Regions from separate parts of the Rhizobium sp. P43 genome, predicted to be linked through region 2. Evidence: predicted binding sites of a transcription regulator. Region 2 holds the regulator's gene; each other region holds the start of a gene.
What was found. The regulator LexA, encoded in region 2, represses DNA repair genes until DNA is damaged. The targets are predictions, from matches to a motif close to TGTTCNNNNTGTGTTCNG.
Positions count from the first base shown of each region.

Region 1: AC1PUL_RS04455 (putative DNA modification/repair radical SAM protein) is a predicted target of LexA. The motif match lies at 3,818-3,835, and genes of this name have one in related genera.
Region 3: AC1PUL_RS13415 (PA0069 family radical SAM protein) is a predicted target of LexA. The motif match lies at 4,949-4,966, and genes of this name have one in related genera.

Region 1 covers NZ_CM161539.1:919,528-926,072, forward strand. Annotated here, with positions in the region: gene trxB (thioredoxin-disulfide reductase) at 1-300, opposite strand, end outside; gene AC1PUL_RS04435 (Lrp/AsnC family transcriptional regulator) at 539-1,006, shown strand; gene AC1PUL_RS04440 (glycosyltransferase) at 1,016-1,972, opposite strand; gene AC1PUL_RS04445 (glycosyltransferase family 4 protein) at 1,976-3,073, opposite strand; gene greA (transcription elongation factor GreA) at 3,097-3,573, opposite strand; gene AC1PUL_RS04455 (putative DNA modification/repair radical SAM protein) at 3,841-5,070, shown strand; gene AC1PUL_RS04460 (UdgX family uracil-DNA binding protein) at 5,070-6,527, shown strand.
Region 2 covers NZ_CM161539.1:1,609,923-1,616,467, forward strand. Annotated here, with positions in the region: gene eno (phosphopyruvate hydratase) at 93-1,367, opposite strand; gene kdsA (3-deoxy-8-phosphooctulonate synthase) at 1,581-2,429, opposite strand; gene AC1PUL_RS07995 (VOC family protein) at 2,426-3,316, opposite strand; gene AC1PUL_RS08000 (DUF1003 domain-containing protein) at 3,356-3,898, opposite strand; gene lexA (transcriptional repressor LexA) at 4,106-4,825, shown strand; gene AC1PUL_RS08010 (ComEC/Rec2 family competence protein) at 4,819-6,545, opposite strand, start outside.
Region 3 covers NZ_CM161539.1:2,656,663-2,663,207, forward strand. Annotated here, with positions in the region: gene AC1PUL_RS13390 (polyprenyl synthetase family protein) at 1-988, shown strand, start outside; partial or broken gene AC1PUL_RS13395 (tetratricopeptide repeat protein) at 1,110-2,922, shown strand; gene AC1PUL_RS13400 (4-(cytidine 5'-diphospho)-2-C-methyl-D-erythritol kinase) at 2,928-3,824, shown strand; gene moaB (molybdenum cofactor biosynthesis protein B) at 3,824-4,372, shown strand; gene AC1PUL_RS13410 (glycosyltransferase family protein) at 4,373-4,894, opposite strand; gene AC1PUL_RS13415 (PA0069 family radical SAM protein) at 5,025-6,182, shown strand; gene AC1PUL_RS13420 (ribonuclease HII) at 6,315-6,545, shown strand, end outside.

The sequences.
Region 1 (6,545 bases), 690 kb from region 2:
GCTGTCGGTCTTGATCGTGAAGGGGCGATGGCTGGTGTCGACTTCGGTGACGAGGTCGCTGACGATCTCGGTGCCGACATGCTTGGCCTGGTTCAGCATCTGCTCCATCAGCCAGGGGCCCTGGATGGGATCGGCAAAGCCCGGATAATTTTCCACGTCCGTGGTGATCATCAGCTGGCCACCCTGTTCCATGCCAGCGATCAGGACCGGCTTCAGCATGGCGCGGGCGGCGTAGATCGCAGCGGTGTAGCCGGCAGGGCCGGAGCCGATGATCAGCACCTTGGTGTGGCGGGCAGTCATTGTCGCTTCCTTTCAACGCGCGATGGGTAACATCGACTGGGGCCTCAATACGCGGCTGCCCCGATCCTCGCGCGACTGACGCTCATTTAGGATCGAAGCGAAGCGCAATTCAAGGCGTTGCTCTGCTTTAGCAACAGAGCTTTGCGCGTCCACGCAATAATTGTGCGTGAAGGCGGAGGATTCTTGCCAATTGTTCCTGATGGAGTAGATATCGCACACATCTTCAAAAGGAGCGACCGTGCTCAAGGTAGAACTCGACGCCATCGACCTGCGCATTCTGAAAGAGTTGCAGCGGGATGGGCGGATGACCAATGTTGAACTCTCCGAACGCGTCGGCATCTCGGCGCCACCCTGCCTGCGGCGGGTGCGCAAGCTCGAAGAGGCCGGCATGATCGAGAGCTATCACGCTGTCTTGAATGCCAGCCGCCTCGGCTACGATCTCGTCGCTTTCTGTATGGTCGGCCTAAAGCACCAGTCGGAGGCCAATCTCAAGGCCTTTGCGGCGGCGACCGACAGCTGGCCGATCGTGCGCCAGGCCTGGATGGTCAATGGGGACAGCGATTTTCTGCTGCATTGCGTGGCCGAGAACCTGACGCGGTTCCAGGATTTCGTCATCGAGGTGCTGACGGCCAATGAACATGTGGACACCGTGCGGACGATGCTGACGATCCGGCAGGTGAAGAAGGGCGGATTGGTGGAGATCTGAGGCGCTGCCTCAGTACGGCTTCAGGGCCTCGGCCAGCCTCGCACGGAAACCGGCATCGATCTCCAGGAAGCGCTGGCGGGCGGCGGCTCCCAGCCGCTGCTTCTCCGAAGCATCCATGCGAAGCAGTGTCTCGACGACTTTTTCCATTGCAGAGAGATCCACGAGGTAGTTCGTCCCCAGGTGCCTGGGTTCGGTGCGCCTATAGGAAATGAGTAGGCCGCAATCGGCTGACACATGCTCGTTCATCGGCGGGCCGTCGGTGGTGACCGTGACCGCGCCGACCGACAGCGCTTCGACGAGGTGGTGACCCCAGCCTTCCGAACGGGACGGGCAGAGATGGATGCCGCAGCTGTTCTGCAGCTCTTTCAGTTGAGCATCCGTGATGTAGCCGCTGACCACCCGGATATTGGCAATGGCGGCCGCCTTCGGATGCGGATCACGCTGCACCAGCACCAGTTCCGGCCATTCGGGATGCCGTGACCACAATTCGATGACGTCTTCCGTGCCCTTCAGCGTGCTGCCGCCTGCGAGATGAAAGAAACGGTCCCAGTTCTTCGGCACCGTCTCGTCGAGACGGTCCTCTGAGGTGAAACCCACATAGACCGTGGGCACGCCGAGGCCGCGAAAGATTTCTTCGGCGTGGCGGCTCTTGGCCAGCACCAGGTCGATGCCTTTCAGTCTGCCGAGGTGGCGGCGGGGAAAGCGCTCCTGGTTCGGGCAGAGCAGATTGAACTTCGCAGCGCTGTACCAACGCGGAAAGGCACGTTCGACATGGATGATGGTCTGCGCCTGTCGGCGTCGGAACAGCCAATCGAGAAGCGACCGTGCCCTGATGCCTCTGGTCGCGACACCTTCTGATCGCCCGATCGAGGCCAGCGCTTCAATCAGGAGATTGGTGTCGCGGGTCAGCCCGAAGCTGTTGTCCTTGTTGACGATCAGGATATCGAGGAGATCGCGCGTCGCCATCGGTCAAGCATTTCCGGAGGTTGCGGGTCGGGATATTGCCGTCGCACGGGGCAGGGCAGCGCCGAGCAGACTTGCGTAAACCTCAGCCAACTGGTCCGCTTCGCGTTCGAGCCCGAAGGTTGCTTCGACGTGTTCACGACCCTTGCGGCCGGCCTGCATGGCCTTTTGCGGTTCCAGGAAGCCCGAGATTGCATCGCGCAGGCGCTCGTAGTCTCCTGCCGGCACGACCGATCCGGTCTCCCCCTCAACGATCATCTCGGCATAGGCGCCGGCGTCGCTGGCTATCACGGCGGTTCCGGAGGCCATTGCTTCGAGCGGCGTGAGGCCGAAGCCTTCGTTGCGGGACGGAGCGACGTAGAGCGTCAGGCGGCGATACCAGGGCTTGATGTCATCCACTTCTCCGAGAAAGCGGATGCGATCAGAAAGACCGGCCGTCGCGATATCGGCCTTAAGCTTGTCGGCAAAGGCAGTGTGTTCGGCTGTCACCCGGCCGGAAATGACGGCCGTCCATTCCGGGTTTTGCGGCAGAAGCTCGATCATTGCCCTGACGAAGAGATCGGTGCCCTTCTGATGGCGGACACGACCGAAGCAGCCGACGAGGTGACGGCCCTTCAGATCCTCGGGAAGGCCCTTGTCTATCTCTTCGGAGGGGTGGAACAGCTGCAAGTCCACGCCGTGGCGTATCACGGTATGCGGCACCTTCAAGAAGGAGCCGGATTTCGCATTGGTGGCAACGACCGCGTCCATCTTCGAGATCAGCCAGCGGGTATAGCGGCTGTGATGCCGTTGCGCTGCCGAGGTAAAGAGCAGCTTGAGCGGCATGCGGAACACGTCGCGGAGGATCAGGCCGGCCAGCATCTCATTGTTGCGACGCGCATGCCAGATGCGCGGCTTTCCGTTGGCCGGCTTCTTCCAGAGTGCCGGCAGGTCCGACCAGCGCATCTTTGGTAGATGGCCTGGCAGACCGGGCCCCAGGGTCACGATACCGAGACCCTGGCGCCGCTGTTCTGGGATGAGCTGAATGACTGTTGATGTTACGCCGGAGAGGCGCCGCTTGAAATGCGGCGCAACCACGGTGATATCGTCGAGGGACTGCGCCACAGAAAGGCCCTTTCGGACTTGGATCAACCCCACCTGACGGCGAGGATCTCGTAGGCCTTCGAGCCGCCGGGGGCGACAACTTCGATATTGTCGCCGACTTCCTTGCCGATCAGGGCGCGGGCAATCGGAGAGGATATCGAGATGCGGCCGGCCTTCACGTCGGCTTCCTGGTCGCCGACGATCTGGTAGGTCTTCTCTTCTTCGGTGTCCTCGTCGATGAGCTTCACCGTCGCACCGAACTTGATCTTGGAGCCGGACATCTTCGAGAGATCGATGACCTCTGCACGGGCGATCAGATCCTCGAGTTCGCCGATGCGGCCCTCGTTGTGGCTCTGGGCTTCCTTAGCGGCATGATATTCCGCATTTTCGGAAAGGTCGCCATGAGCGCGCGCTTCGGCAATCGCCTCGATGATGCGCGGACGTTCTTCCTGCTGACGCCAGCGAAGCTCTTCGCTGAGCTTCTCGAAACCGTTCTGCGTCATCGGTACTTTGTCTACCATTTCCTCTTCCTTCGTCTTCATGGCCGCGAGCGCGGGCACAAAAGAAAACAGGTTCCGAAGCAAAGCTGCGGAACCAGTCACAAATCAGGTTGGGACTGACTATAGCAGAATGGTCGGCGCAATTTCCAGAGTTTTCGTGAGGCGGTTCGGGGGACGTCTCTGTCCGTTCAAAAGCGCAATGAAATCAACCAGGAGGAAGCCCGGAGGACGGAATGCCGCAGGAGAGATTCTTGACGGTCGTCATGCGAACGTATAGTGAACATTCTCATGAAGAAGTCGCTCAAAGAACGTCTCGCCATCCTCTCCGATGCTGCCAAATACGATGCCTCCTGCGCGTCGAGTGGCACGACCAAACGGGACTCGTCGGCGTCGGGCGGGCTGGGTTCGACCGAGGGGTCGGGCATCTGTCACGCCTATGCGCCGGACGGGCGCTGCATCTCGCTTCTGAAGATCCTGCTCACCAATTTCTGCATCTATGACTGCGCCTATTGCATCAACCGCTCCTCGAGCAATGTCGAGCGGGCCCGGTTCACGCCGGAAGAGGTCGTCTGGCTGACGATCGAATTCTATCGGCGCAACTATATCGAAGGGCTGTTTCTCTCTTCCGGCATCATCAAGTCCTCGGACGATACCATGGCCGAGATGGTCAAGATCGCGAGGGATCTGCGCACGAAACATGATTTTCGCGGCTATATTCATCTGAAGACGATCCCTGAGGCCTCAGCGCATCTGGTGGAGGAGGCGGGGCTTTATGCCGATCGCCTGTCGATCAATATCGAACTGCCGACCGACCACGGGCTGGAGCGCTATGCGCCGGAGAAGCGCCCGGTCAACATTCGCCGCTCGATGGCGGATCTGAGGCTCAAGATCGACGAGGCGCGCGAGCCGACGCTGACCGGGCGGCGCAAGAAGTTTGTGCCCGGCGGACAGAGCACACAGATGATCGTCGGCGCCGATGGCGCGAGCGACGCGACGATCCTCGGCTCCAGCGCGCGGCTCTACAGCAGCTATGGGCTGAAGCGCGTCTACTACTCGGCCTTCAGCCCGATCCCTGACAGTTCGCGCCATCTGCCGCTGATCAAGCCGCCGCTGATGCGCGAGCACCGGCTCTATCAGGCCGACTGGCTCTACCGCTTCTATGGCTTCTCCGTGGAAGAGATCGCCTCGATCGGCCAGGACGGCATGCTCGATCTTGACCTGGATCCGAAGCTTGCCTGGGCGCTTGCCAATCGCGACCGCTTCCCTGTCGACGTGAACAAGGCCGATCGCGAGACGCTTCTGCGCGTGCCGGGCTTTGGAACGAAGACGGTGAACGGTCTTCTCTCCGCCCGCCGCCACCGCCGGGTTCGGCTGGAAGACCTGACGCGTCTCGGCGTGTCGCTCAAGAAGGTGCGGCCCTTTATCATCGCTGAAGGCTGGTCGCCCAATCGCAGCCTTGACCGGTCGGATCTGCGGTCGGTGTTTGCGCCGCCGGCCGAGCAGCTGTCGCTTTTCTGATGCGGACGGTCACGCTCGAAGGGCGAGGGGCGTTCGACGAGTGGCGCGATGCTGCACGAGCGCTTCTGGGGGACGGGGTCGCGCCAGATCAGGTGCGCTGGCAGTTGGCGGGGCAAGGCGGCGATCTCTTCGATGCCACCGCTGCACCCGATTTGACCGCGCGCTCTTGCGAGATTTCCGTTTCGAAAAGCTTCATTGAGGCTGCGGAGGCCGCGATCTGTCATTCCGATTCGGAGCGCTTTTCACTGCTCTATCGGATCCTGTGGCGGTTGCAGCACGAGCGCAGCCTGTTGCAGGTCACGTCTGATGCCGACGTCGCGCAACTCACGCGGCTGATCAAGAATGTCCGCCGAGACAGCCACAAGATGAAGGCCTTTGTTCGGTTCCGCGAGGTGGATGCGGTTCAGGCGGGTCGGCGGCGGTTCGTCGCCTGGTTCGAGCCCGAACATTTCATCGTCTCTCGCACCGCCGGTTTCTTCCAGCGGCGCTTCACCGACATGGACTGGCTGATCGCGACGCCAAAGGGCTCGGCCGCCTGGAACGGGCAGGAACTCAAGACATCACTCGAGCCTGCAGCCCGGCCGGAAGCAGAGGATGAGACCGACGAGCTGTGGCGGACCTATTTCGCCAATATCTTCAATCCGGCGCGGGTGAAGATCAGGGCCATGCAGTCGGAGATGCCAAAGAAATACTGGAAGAACATGCCGGAGGCCTCGCTCATTCCGGACCTGATTGCCGGTGCGGAGCGGCGGGTTGCCGAGATGGCAGCGCGCGAGGCGAGCCAGCCGCCGGCCTTTCACGAGCGCCTGCAGGCGCAGTGGCGCGGGCGGGAGGAGGAAGGCTCGTCGGTCGACCTGCCGCCGCTTGAAAGGCTCCGACAGGAGGCAGCCGGCTGCACGCGCTGTCCGCTCCACTGCCATGCGACGCAGACGGTGTTCGGCGAGGGACCCGTTGATGCCGAGATCATGTTCGTCGGCGAACAGCCTGGCGATACCGAGGATCTTGCGGGGCGGCCGTTCATCGGTCCGGCGGGTCAGGTCTTCGATGAGGCTGTTGCGGCTGCGGGGATCGATCGATCGCTGGTCTATGTCACCAATGCGGTCAAGCATTTCAAATATGAGCGGCGCGGCAAGCGGCGCATCCACATGCGCCCCGATGCCGACGAGGTGGCGCATTGTCGCTGGTGGGTCTCAAAGGAGATCGAGATCATCCGGCCGCGCATCGTCGTGGCGCTGGGCGCGACCGCCTATCTGTCGCTGACGGGCGAGAGCCGGCCGATCGCGGAAGTGCGCGGCATGCCAATCCCCCTGCAGGACAACCGCATGCTGCTGGTGACGACGCATCCGTCGGCGATCCTCAGGATGCCGGATCCGGATCTGAAGGCGCGTAGCCTTGAAGCGTTCCGGTCGGACCTTCTGGGTGTACGGCGGCTTTTCGACACGCTGCCAGCCCTTTAAGGGGCTGCTTCTGTGGCC
Region 2 (6,545 bases):
TCTTAACCGACCGTTGACCTTGATTGCAGCGCAAAAGAAAAAGCCCGCACCGGTGGGAACCGGCACGGGCTTCAATTCAGGATAGCCGTTAATCAGCCGCGCAGGATCGAGGTGCCTGCGTAGACTGCTTGCGGACCGAGCTCTTCCTCAATGCGGATCAGCTGGTTGTACTTAGCGGTGCGGTCCGAGCGGGCGAGCGAGCCGGTCTTGATCTGACCGCAGTTGGTGGCGACCGCGAGATCGGCAATCGTCGAATCCTCGGTTTCTCCCGAACGATGCGACATCACGGCGGTGTAGGCGGCGCGATGGGCGGTCGAGACGGCGTCGAGGGTTTCCGAGAGCGAACCGATCTGGTTGACCTTGACGAGGATGGAGTTGGCCACACCCATCTTGATGCCGTCGCGCAGGCGGGCCGAATTGGTGACGAAGAGATCGTCTCCGACGAGCTGAACCTTCTTGCCGATCTTGTCGGTCAGGGCCTTCCAGCCGTCCCAGTCGTCTTCTGCCATGCCGTCTTCGATCGAGAAGATCGGGTACTTGGCAGCGAGTTCGGCGAGATATTCCGCCATGGCTTCCGGCTCAAGCGTGCGGCCTTCGCCTTCGAGAACGTACTTGCCGTCCTTGAAGAACTCGGTCGAGGCGCAGTCGAGCGCGATATGCATGTCTTCGCCCGGACGATAGCCGGCCTTTTCGATCGACTTCATGATGAAGTCGAGGGCAGCCGGAGCCGAGGCGAGACCCGGGGCGAAACCGCCTTCGTCACCGACGTTCGTGTTGTGGCCGTCGGCGGCAAGCTGCTTCTTCAGCGTGTGGAAGACTTCCGAACCCATGCGAACGGCGTCGCGGATGGTCTCAGCGCCGACCGGAACGATCATGAATTCCTGGAAGTCGATCGGATTGTCGGCATGGGCGCCGCCATTGATGATGTTCATCATCGGAACCGGCAGGACATGGGCGTTCGGGCCGCCGACATAGCGGTAGAGCGGCAGGCCAGAGGACTGAGCGGCAGCCTTGGCAACGGCCAGCGAGACGCCAAGGATGGCGTTGGCGCCAAGGCGCGACTTGTTCGGCGTGCCATCGAGCTGAATCATCAGATTGTCGATCTGGATCTGGTTTTCAGCATCATGACCGCCGATCGCGTCATAGATCTCGCCGTTGACGGCTTCGACGGCCTTCTCGACGCCCTTGCCGAGATAGCGCTTGCCACCGTCACGCAGTTCGACGGCTTCGTGCGCGCCAGTCGATGCGCCCGAGGGAACGGCTGCGCGGCCCATGCTGCCGTCTTCCAGATAGACGTCGACCTCGACGGTCGGGTTGCCGCGGCTGTCGAGTATTTCGCGGCCGATGATGTCGGTGATGGCGGTCATGTTCGCTCCCTGAAGACGGAAATTGGAGAAGGCTCGGAAGGCCGATCATCGGGCGCACTACCGCCGGACCTGCCTGTGAGTCATCCTCTCATATCCGATGATCGGGAAAATACAATGACGGATAGGACGTGAAATGAACGAAATCTAATCGATTTAAATCACAATGATTGGCGGCGCTTCCAGTTCAACCGATTGAAGCGCCGCCAGAGAGGCTCAAGCAGCCTTGGCGATATCGTCAAAGGCGATCAGCTTTTCGAGCAGACGACGCATGTCGGTGATCTTGACCATGTTCGGGCCGTCGGAGGGGGCATTGTCCGGGTCCTGGTGAGTCTCGATGAAGAGACCGCCGACACCGACCGCGACGGCTGCACGCGCCAGCGTCTCGACGAATTCACGCTGCCCGCCCGACGAGCCGCCCTGTCCGCCCGGCTGCTGGACCGAATGGGTCGCGTCAAACACCACGGGCGCACCCATGGCGGCCATGATCGGCAGCGAGCGCATGTCGGAGACGAGCGTGTTGTAGCCGAAGGAGGCGCCACGCTCGCAGAGCAGAACATTCGGATTGCCGGAACCGGTGATCTTGTTGAGGACATTCTTCATGTCCCAGGGGGCGAGGAACTGGCCCTTCTTGACGTTGATCGCACGACCGGTTTTGGCTGCCGCGACCAGGAGATCCGTCTGGCGGCAGAGGAAAGCCGGGATTTGCAGGACGTCGACGGTCGGGGCCACGGCGGCGCACTGCTCTTCGGTGTGAATGTCGGTCAGAACCGGAACGCCGAATTCCTTCTTGATGTCGGCGAAGACTTCCATTGCCTTTTCGAGCCCGATGCCACGCTCGGCAGACAAGGAGGTGCGGTTCGCCTTGTCGAAGGAGGACTTGTAGACCAGGCCGAGGCCAAGCTCGCGGCAGAGCTCGACGAGTTGACCGGCGATCATGAAAGCGTGGTCTCGGCTTTCCATCTGGCAGGGACCGGCGATCAGGGCAAAGCGGCCCTTCTGGGAGAAGACGGCCTTGGCCGAACCTTCACCGACCACGACTTCCGAATTGGGAGAAACGCTCATTTCAACTCCTCGAAGGCGAAGGTCACGCCTTGCCCCTTTTCCGGCGCGACGACGAGGCGCGCGCCCGTTTTGTGATAGGTGACGCCTTTAGCAGCGAGGCAGGCTTCTGTCACGCCGAGATCCGTTACGGAGAATATGATCGCCGCTCCGCGCAGGCCGCGCTCCGGAATGTGAACCTCGTGCCCAAAATGCATCATGAACCCTTGAGGCGTCAGAATATCGACCACTGCGTTGGCGCTTTTGATCGACAGCCCGAAAGAGTGAGCAGTCACATCGCGCTGCAGCAGCAATTCCAGAAAGTATTGAAAGTCACTCGGGTTTTCCTCGACCAGCACGATACGCGAAAGACCTGCCGCACCGTTCGCGTGAACCAGCAGAGGACCACGATATGCGGGGATCGGATTTACGCGTTCGCAGGCAAAGCCGAAGAAGTCTGGAGCGCGAAGGTCGGCTGCGAAGGCAAGCCTGAAGGCTCCCTCTGCCATCCGACCATCCGGGAAACGGAACTGGCGGGAAAATTCGAGCAAGGAACCCGCACTCATACCCTCATCGCGATACCGCGCATCGTCCGCCATGGCATCGACGGTCTTGACCACGAGGGCTGACATGCCTTCGCCGTGGCGAAAGCGGAAAGCCTGATCGCGGGCGACAAAGACATTGCCGCTGCGCACCGCGTCGAGACAGTCCTCCCGGCTGCCCACGGCCAGCGGTTCAAGATAGGTGTCGTCGCCGAAGAAGACGCAGGCGTTTTCCGTGCCGAAGGGGTGGCGCGCATCCGACGCAATCGTAAAGCCGAGGTTCGCGAGCCTTAATCGAGCGGTGTCGAGATCAATGACAGGCAGAACAAGGTGATCAATTGCGCGGGGCGCACCAGACGTCTGGGACATGGACAATCTCGTCTTCTGCTCGCTGAGGACGCCTTGCATCTAGGAAAGGCGGTTCTGATTTTGAAGGTTCTCGATCAACGCACGCAGAGCACTCAGCTCCTGGCGGGCCTCACGCAGTTCTGTCAGGACCTGCTCGTCAATCTTGTGATGAAGCGCCAGGACCTCGATCTCCGCCTTCAAATTGATCTCGTAATCCTTGGCCGCCATGAACCGATCCCGCTCCGCCTGGCGGTTCTGGCTCATCATGATGATGGGCGCCTGGATCGCCGCAAGCATAGAAAGCAGCAGGTTGAGAAATATAAAAGGATAGGGATCGAGGGCCCCGCTGGCCAGAATCACGGTGTTGAGAATCACCCAGCAGACGAGAAACAGCATAAAGCTGATGATGAAGCCCCAGGACCCGCCGACCCTTGCAATTGCGTCGGCAAGTCTTTCCCCGAAGCTCGCATTGGCGAGAAAATCCTCACCGGCGTTGGTGGAGACCGTCCGACGCTCGCGCGCTCGCTTCAGCACGTTTTTCTCGGCCGAGGAAAGATCAGATGACGACTTCCCCAGAACGAGCTTCTCGATATCCTTGAGCATTAACAACATCCTGAAAGATGGTTCCCCGGTGCCTCCCGGGGCTTATCGACCACGGCTCTGAGGCGCTTCGAACCAACGGTTTGAATAGCCTTTCCGTGGGCTATCGCATTTTCTCACCCGTTCTTCACGAAAATTTATCCACTTGCGGAACACAACTGGAACATATAGTGTCTGTTCTGGCTTTGTTTCATCTTAGGGGCACCACATATGCTGACGCGCAAGCAACAGGAACTGCTTCTCTTCATCCACGAACGGATGAAGGAATCGGGTGTCCCGCCGTCCTTCGACGAGATGAAGGACGCGCTGGACCTCGCATCGAAATCCGGCATCCACCGGTTGATCACGGCGCTTGAAGAACGGGGCTTCATCCGGCGCTTGCCGAACCGTGCGCGGGCACTGGAGGTCATCAAGCTTCCGGAAGCCTATTCGCCGAGCATTCAACCGCGTCGCGGCTTTGCGCCGAGTGTGATCGAGGGCAGTCTCGGCAAGGCGCCGCCGCCGCCTGCTGCGCCCGTCAAGTCCACAGAGCAAGACAATGGCGCCTCCGTCTCGGTGCCCGTCATGGGCCGGATTGCAGCGGGCGTGCCGATTTCGGCGATCCAGAACAACACGCATGACATCACCGTCCCGGCTGAGATGATTGGCTCCGGCGTGCATTACGCGCTTGAGGTGAAGGGGGATTCGATGATTGAAGCCGGCATTCTCGACGGCGACACCGTGATCATCCGTAATGCGTCGAATGCCAATCCGGGCGACATCATCGTCGCGCTGGTCGATGATGAAGAGGCAACGCTCAAGCGCTTTCGTCGCCGCGGTGCGTCGATTGCCCTCGAAGCCGCCAACCCGGCCTACGAGACCCGAATATTCCCGCCGGATCGCGTCAAGATACAGGGCAAGCTGGTCGGTCTCATTCGACGCTATCATTGAGCTGCATATCGGTGTGCCTCGGGCGCGCCGTTGCTGAATTCATGTGCGGTCGCCATTGAGCCTGTGCGCCAGTCGTAAAGACGGTGCGCAGTCCAGGGACGTGGTGGCCCGTGATAGGCGGGGATGATGTTGATGGCGTTTCGATCGCCATCAAGTCCTGAGATCTCCAGGGATCCCGTGGCCCGAAGGCTGGTTTCTGAGATCAGCAACGCGCCCGAGCGGCAGCCTTGCATGCGGATGCGTGCCGAAAGCACCAGAATGTCCGCGCGGTCACAGGCCGTTCCGGCGAGATCGGGACGCTCCAGCGTCAGAAGCGTGGTGCCATTTCTCAGTTTGATGGTGCAAGCTTGCTTGATGCAAGTGAAATGGCTCGTTACGGCGGAAGCACGAAGAACATCCAGAATCTCCTGCGCGTCTCGCCGCTGATCCGCAGAGAGACTTTGCTGCGATCCTCTGTCGGGTGCCGGCGGCAGCGGGCCGATGGACAGCATGGTCGGGGGGATCGCCTCTCCAATGCCAAGCACAGGCCGCCACTGATCGAAAACGAAGGCGGGCGGGCCGGCTCTGTTGACGGCCACCTTAGTCGTCTCGCCCTCGCCCAGTCTGAGCGCAACGAGGCGGGCGTCCTCGCTGATCAACAGTTCCCCGATGGGTTGCTTCGGACCAAACCAGGTGACGGCGATCGTGCAGGCGATCAAGGCCGTCCCGATATGCCTGATCGGCGTCTTCAATAGGGTCAGCAAGAGCATGCCGGCAATCGTACCGAGCATGAAGATGTCTGGCAGTCGGGGAAACACATAGCCGCCGCCCCAACTTGAAACCTCGTAGGCAACGGCGAGCACCAATTCCAGCCCCTGCCCCATGATCCAAAAGAATGGCGCATCCAGCCCGAAGGGCATCAGCAGCATGGCAATGAAACCCGAGGGCATCACGACGAGCGAGATCAGCGGCATGGCTGCCAGATTGGCTTCCAAGCCGTGGGTAGAGAGGCGGTGGAAATGGCTAATGGCAAAGACGGCCGTTGCGACCCCGCCAATCAGGGACGTCGCGAGTGTGCCCCCGACGAATTTGACGCTGCCCGAGGCGATCCGCAGCGACAGCGACTTGGCCTGGGGGAGAATCGCTCGCGGTCGCGCGCGCCACCCGGCGTAACCGGCAATCAGGGCGGCGGTTGCGGCGAACGACATCTGGAAGCTTGGTCCCATAACCGCAGAAGGCTGCACCGCGAGGATAGCCGTCGCTGCCAGCGCGAGATTGTGAAGGCTGACGGCGGGGCGATCGAAGAGCACGGCGCCCAACATGATAGCCGTCATCAGATAGGCTCGCAGTGCCGAGACCTGGTAACCGGATATCAGCACGTAGCCGGTGGTCGCTAGAAGCGCGCCGGCAGCAGCGATTTTCTTGATTGGATAGCGATGCGCAAAGGCTGGAAAAAGGCTGAGCAAACCTCGCAAGCCGACGAAGAAGATGCCAGCGGCGAGTGCCATGTTGAGGCCTGAGATCGCCGTTATATGGGCAAGACCCGACAGCCGCAGCGCTTCGGTCGCTTCGTCCGACATTGATCGCCGTTCGCCGGTGATGATGGACGCGGCAAAGGCTCCTGGATCACCTGGCAAGACCGTCCGGATGCGATGGGAAATGCGATCACGCAGCGAAAACAAGGCGGCATCGAAGCGGGTCAACAGATCCTGCCCCCCCGGGTCTGCCGTGTCCCGCGCCT
Region 3 (6,545 bases), 1.0 Mb from region 2:
CAAAAACAAACAGGCATCCGTCAAGCCTCTGGTGGACCTGACCAAAAGCGGCATGGAACGCGTGAACCAGCTGATCCTGTCGAAGGCGGGCTCCGATGTGCAGATGATCCCGGAAGTTGCCAACCACCTGATCTCCTCCGGTGGCAAGCGGCTGCGGCCGATGCTGACGCTCGCGACGGCATCGATGTTCGGCTACGAGGGCGACCATCATATCAAGCTCGCGACCTCCGTCGAGTTCATGCACACGGCAACCCTGCTGCATGACGATGTGGTCGATGAAAGCGATCTGCGCCGTGGCAAGTCCACGGCCCGCACCATCTGGGGCAACCAGGCCAGCGTGCTTGTCGGCGACTTCCTGCTTGGCCAGGCGTTCCGCATGATGGTGGAGGTCGGCTCGCTCGAGGCGCTTGACGTGCTCTCAACGGCGGCCTGCGTGATCGCCGAAGGCGAAGTCCTGCAGCTTTCCGTCGCCAAGAACATGGAGACGACCGAGGACGACTATCTGGCGGTCATCCGCGCCAAGACGGCAGCCCTTTTTGCCGCGGCCGCCGAGGTAGGTCCGATCGTGGCCGGCACCGACAAGGCAACCCGCAGCGCGATGAAATCCTACGGGATGAATCTCGGGCTTGCCTTCCAGCTGGTGGACGACGTACTCGACTATGGCGGCAAGTCTGCCGAGACCGGCAAGAATGTCGGCGACGACTTCCGCGAGGGCAAGATCACGCTTCCGGTCATTCTCTCCTATCGCCGCGGCACCGCTGCCGAGCGCGAGTTCTGGAAGGAATCGATCGAAGGCGGACAGAACGACGATGCGAGGCTGGAGAAGGCAATGGGCCTGATCAGCAAGTACGGCGCGCTCACCGATACGATCCAGCGGGCGCAGCATTACGGCACGATCGCACGGGATGCACTGGCACCGCTTCCCGAGACGCCGTGGAAGAGCGCTCTCAACGACGTCATCGATTTCTGCATATCCCGCGTCAATTGACGCAGACGCCGCGATTGCCTTGCGAGGCTGCTTCAAAAAAGCCATTCTGTCTGTGAATCATCGCTTGATCGTTCGCGCGCGGACGACCGGCGCTCGGTCTCGGATCTGGAAAGGCTCGTTCATGCGGCAAAGTTTTGCCCTTCGCACTCTCGCTGGCACCGCGCTTGCGCTGCTTCTGAGTCTCTCGCAGGCGCCGCTGGCACTCGCAGCTGGCGACGAGAAACCCGCCGAAGCTGAGAGCTTCGATATTGAAAGCGTCGATTCCTTCGCTGGCGCCTTCCTGGCTGCCCGGACGGCAGAGGCCGACCGCGACTATCGAAGTGCTGTTAAGTTCTACAAGAAAGCGCTGGAATTCACGCCGAACGAACTGGAATTGCAGCAGCGGCTGATGATCGCGCTGATCATGAGCGGCGAGTTTGATGAAGGTGTCGATCTCGCCAAGGTGCTGGAAAACGATCCGGCCGTTGAGCGCGTCACCTCGGTTGCGCTCGGCTTTCGAGCCATCCGCGACGGCGACTACGAGGAAGCCTTGAAGCATTTCAAGTATCAGGGGCCGAACGATCTCGACCGCCTGATGAACCAGTTGCTGATTGCCTGGACCAAGGTCGGCGACGGCAAGGGCAAGGAAGCGCTGACGCTGGTTCAGGATCTTGAGGGGCCAAGCTGGTATGGCATCTTCCGGAACTACAATGCCGGTGTGATGGCCGCCATGATCGGGGACGTCGATGCGGCCCGCAAGGCGCTGACCGATACCGTGACCGACCGCAATGGCGGCGCGACGGCGCCGGATACGTTTGCCCGTGCGGTCATCGCACTTGCATCCCTTGAGGCGCAAGCCGGCAACAAGCAGAAGGCGCTCGATGCACTTTCCGCCGGGGACGAGCTGATCACCAATTATGCGCCGTTCAAGGCGTTGCGCGACGAGATCGAGGCCGGCGGCAAGCCGAAGCCCGTCGTTGCCTCTGCCGCGCAAGGGGCAGCGGGCGTGCTCTTCTCGATCGGCGGCGCGCTGAACCGCGAGGGTGCGGAAGACACCGTGATGCTCTATCTCCAGCTCTCCCATGCGCTGGACAAGGAAGCAGCGGATACACTGATCCTGCTCGGTGGCATCGCTGAAAACGCCAAGCAGCCGGAAAAGGCGATCGCTTTCTATCGGCAAGTGCCCGAGACATCGCCGATGCGGCGGATTTCCGAGTTGCAGCTTGGTCTGACGCTCGCCGAGACCGGCAAGGTGCAGGAAGCGCGCGAGCATCTTTTGGCGCTGATTGCGTCCGATCCGCAGGATATCCGCAGCTATCTCGCCTATGGCAGCGTGCTGTCGGAAGCCAAGGACTATGCGGCGATGGCGGAGAATTACGATAAGGCGGTCGAAATCATCGGCCCCAATCCGTCCCGGAACCACTGGTCGGTCTTCTTCCAGCGTGGCATCGCCTATGAGCGACTGAAGAAGTGGGAGAAGGCGGAGCCGAACTTCCACAAGGCGCTGGAGCTCAATCCGGACCAGCCGCAGGTTCTCAACTATCTCGGCTATTCCTGGGTCGATATGAATCGCAACCTCCAGGAAGGCCTGGAGATGATCAAGAAGGCCGTCGAACTGCGGCCGGATGACGGCTACATCGTCGATTCGCTCGGCTGGGCCTATTATCGCCTCGGTCGCTTCGAAGAGGCGGTTGTCGAGCTGGAACGGGCCGTCGAATTGCGCGCCGGCGATCCGACGATCAACGACCACCTGGGTGACGCCTATTGGCGCGTCGGTCGCAAGCTCGAAGCCAAGTATCAGTGGAAGCGGGCACTCGCCTCCGAACCGGAAGAAACTGAGATCCCGAAGATCCAGGCCAAGATCGAGAAAGGCCTGCCGCCGATCGAGTTCTGACGCCGCCAAGGTCGAAGAAAAGCCGGTCGAAGAGCCCAAGAAAGACGACAAGAAGACCTGAGCCGCATGACCCCTGTTGCAGAGCGCCGGCCGGAGCGGATCGTCGAGACGGCTCCGGCCAAGATCAATCTCGCTTTGCATGTGACGGGCCGGCGCGATGACGGCTATCACTTGCTCGACAGCCTCGTGACCTTTGCCGAAGACGGCGACGAACTCACTTTCGAGACGGCAGAGCGCGACAGTTTTCGTGTTGTGGGGCGCTTCGGTGCAGAGCTTTCCCCGGATGACAATCTGGTTCTGAAGGCGCGCGACCTGCTGCGGGCGGCGCTGGACGTCCGAGGCCTGCCGCATGGCCCTGTCGCCATCACGCTCGACAAGAGCCTGCCGATTGCCTCCGGCATTGGCGGGGGCTCGGCAGATGCGGCAGCAACCTTGCGCGGACTTTTGAAACTCTGGAAGGCGGAGCTGGCGCCCGGGACGCTGCAGCAGATCGCCCTGAAACTCGGGGCGGATGTGCCGATGTGCCTTGCTTCGACACCGCTTCGGGCGCGCGGGATCGGCGAGGCGATCGAGCTGGCTGCCATGCCCTCAGTGCCGCTGGTGCTGGTCAATCCGCTGAAACCGGTGTCGACACCAGAGATCTTCCGCAGCCTCCAGCGCCGCGACAATGCGCCGATCGGCGAGATCGCTGCAGCGGCTGAAGTGTCTGTGTGGATGCAGTCGCTTTCTGTTCTGCGCAACGACCTGCAGCCGCCGGCGGAAGCCTTGGTGCCCGAGATTGCAGAGGCTTGCGACCTTTTGCGCCAGAGCCTTGCCGGGTTCGTGCGCATGTCCGGCTCCGGGGCCACCTGTTTCGGGCTCTACGAGACCGAGGCTGCGGCGATGAAGGCGGCGCTTGCGCTTTCCGCCTATCGGCCCAACTGGTATGTGCTTCTGACACGCACCGTTCCGGGAGACAGATGATGAGCCGCATCGACGAGAGCCGCCCCTTCATTCCCGTGGGCATTGCCGTGCTGACCGTCTCGGATACGCGCAGCCTGTCGGACGACAGGTCCGGCGACACGCTGGTCGCCCGCATCGAAGAGGCCGGCCACCGACTGATTGCCCGATCCATCGTCAAGGACGACAAGGCGGCGATTCGGGAACAGGTGGAGACCTGGACGAAAACGCCGGAAATCGATGTGGTGATCACGACCGGCGGCACGGGCTTTACGGGCCGGGATGTGACGCCTGAGGCGCTGGAGCCCCTCTTCGAAAAGCGCATGGACGGTTTCTCGGAAGTCTTTCACCGGATCTCCTACGACAAGATCGGCACATCGACGATCCAGTCGCGAGCGACGGGTGGGGTTGCAAATGCCACCTTCATCTTCGTGCTGCCCGGCTCGCCCGGCGCCTGCAAGGATGCCTGGGACGGGATCATCAAGCTGCAGCTCGACTATCGGCATATGCCCTGCAATTTCGTGGAAATCATGCCGAGGCTCGACGAGCACTTGAAGCGCAGTCAGGGCTGATCAGCGGCGCGCTTCGCGGGCGACCCAGGAGGGGATGATCTCGCTGGTGAGACGACGTGGCTTGTGTCCGCGCGCCAGATGCAAAAGCTCCCTGCTCTTCTCAGCAAGATCCTGCGCCTGACGCTTGGGGATCAACAATCCGTTTTCCAGGATCGGCGCGGTGCGCGTCAGACGGCGGTAGAAGGGCAAACGATAGAGCCGCGATTCGGAGAAGCGGGCCGGCACCTTGTTCAGCGCCACATATTCGGCAACTTCGTCGACCCAGCCCTGGCCAAGCCGCGCACCGGGCTCGATCAACAGCAGCCATTCGCCGCGCGCGGTCGCCAGTACTTCCTTCATGTCCCACTGCTGATAAAAGCGGCAGCCTGCGGCATCCGCCACGAAAGACGAGCCATCCGTGGAGCCGTGATCGAGGACAATGACATCGCTGACAAGACCCTCGACAGCACCGGCAACCAGCACGGACAATGTCTGTGCAAGCTCAGGTTCCTGATCGTGGCATTCCATGATGACTGTCAACATTGCCTATATCTACCGCATTGCACAAAGTTTTGCCACAGACAGTTTGTCGAAGTTTGTTCTTGCATTGTTCTCATTTCGGCGCTAGGAATAAAGTCATTGAGCGGGGCCGGAAAGCCCGCGAGGAGCAAACATGAACGAGCTGTCTCTTGTGAGCCAGGCTGCCTTTCAGCCCGGCAATACGGCAGGTATTGCCGATGCGCTGATGAATGCTTCTGGCATGCGGATCGAGATCGATCGGCGGCGCGGGCGTGCGGCCGGCATCAATCCGGCCGGCCGGTTCGAGACACTGGAGCGCGTCGCCTTTGACGACGGCTGGCAGACGCTTGAGGACATGCCGCCCTTCAAGACCGAAGTGCAGGTGGAGAAGCCGCGCACGGTCATCACCCGCAACGAGTCGCCCGACATTCCCTTCGACCGTTCGATCAACCCCTATCGCGGCTGCGAACACGGCTGCATCTACTGCTTCGCCCGGCCGACGCACAGCTATATGGGTCTGTCGGCAGGCCTCGACTTCGAGGCGAAGCTGTTTGCCAAGCCGGATGCCCCGCGCCTGTTGGAACGGGAGCTTTCGAAGCCGGGCTACAAGGTGAAGCCGATCGCGATCGGCACCAATACCGATCCCTATCAGCCGATCGAGCGGGAATGGCGCATCATGCGGCAGGTGCTCGAGGTGCTTGATAAGGCGAACCATCCGGTGGTGATCGTCACCAAGTCGGCGCTGATCCTGCGCGATATCGACATCCTGAAATCCATGGCCGAGCGTGGCCTGGCCAAGGTCGGCATCTCCGTGACGACGCTGGACCGGAAGCTGGCGCGCAGCATGGAGCCGCGGGCATCGACCCCGGCGAGGCGGTTGGAAGCGATCAAGACCCTGTCCGAGGCCGGCATTCCCGTTGCCGTGATGATGGCGCCTGTGATCCCGGCACTCAACGATTATGAAATCGAGCGGATCCTCGACAGCGGCAAGGCTGCGGGGGCGACTGAGGCGAGTTACGTTTTGCTGCGCCTGCCGCTGGAGGTGAGCCCGCTGTTCCGTGACTGGCTGCTGCAACACTATCCGGATCGCTATCGCCATGTGATGTCGCTGGTGCGATCGATGCGCGACGGCAAGGATTACGACGCCAAGTTCGGCAAGCGGATGAAGGGCGCCGGCCCTTATGCCTGGCAGATCAGCCGCCGCTTCGAGATGGCGACCAAGCGGCTCGGCCTGACACGGCGCAGTCTGCATCTGAGGGAAGACCTGTTTATCTCGCCCAACAGTGACGGAGTGCAACTCTCGCTGCTTTGATTTTGTCATTCCGGTGCGTTTGTCCGCCGCCTCGCACCGGATGTGGTCCCTGGTAAGCCGCCCCTGTCGCCATGATTGGCGATCGGGACCGGGGACTTGCAGGAGGTCGGGTGCGCGTGCGATTTCTGCCGCATGAAACGACGCACGCCACCCGATTCTCCTGGCCTCTTTCCCGACCTGCCTCTTGTTCCGGATTTCTCGCTGGAGAGCCGCGCGAAACGAAAGGGCCTCTGGCCTGTCGCCGGGACCGACGAAGCAGGGCGCGGGCCGCTGGCGGGGCCGGTGGTGGCAGCAGCCGTCATTCTCGATCCGAAGCGCATCCCCGAGGGACTGAACGATTCCAAGAAGCTCTCGGGTGCGCAG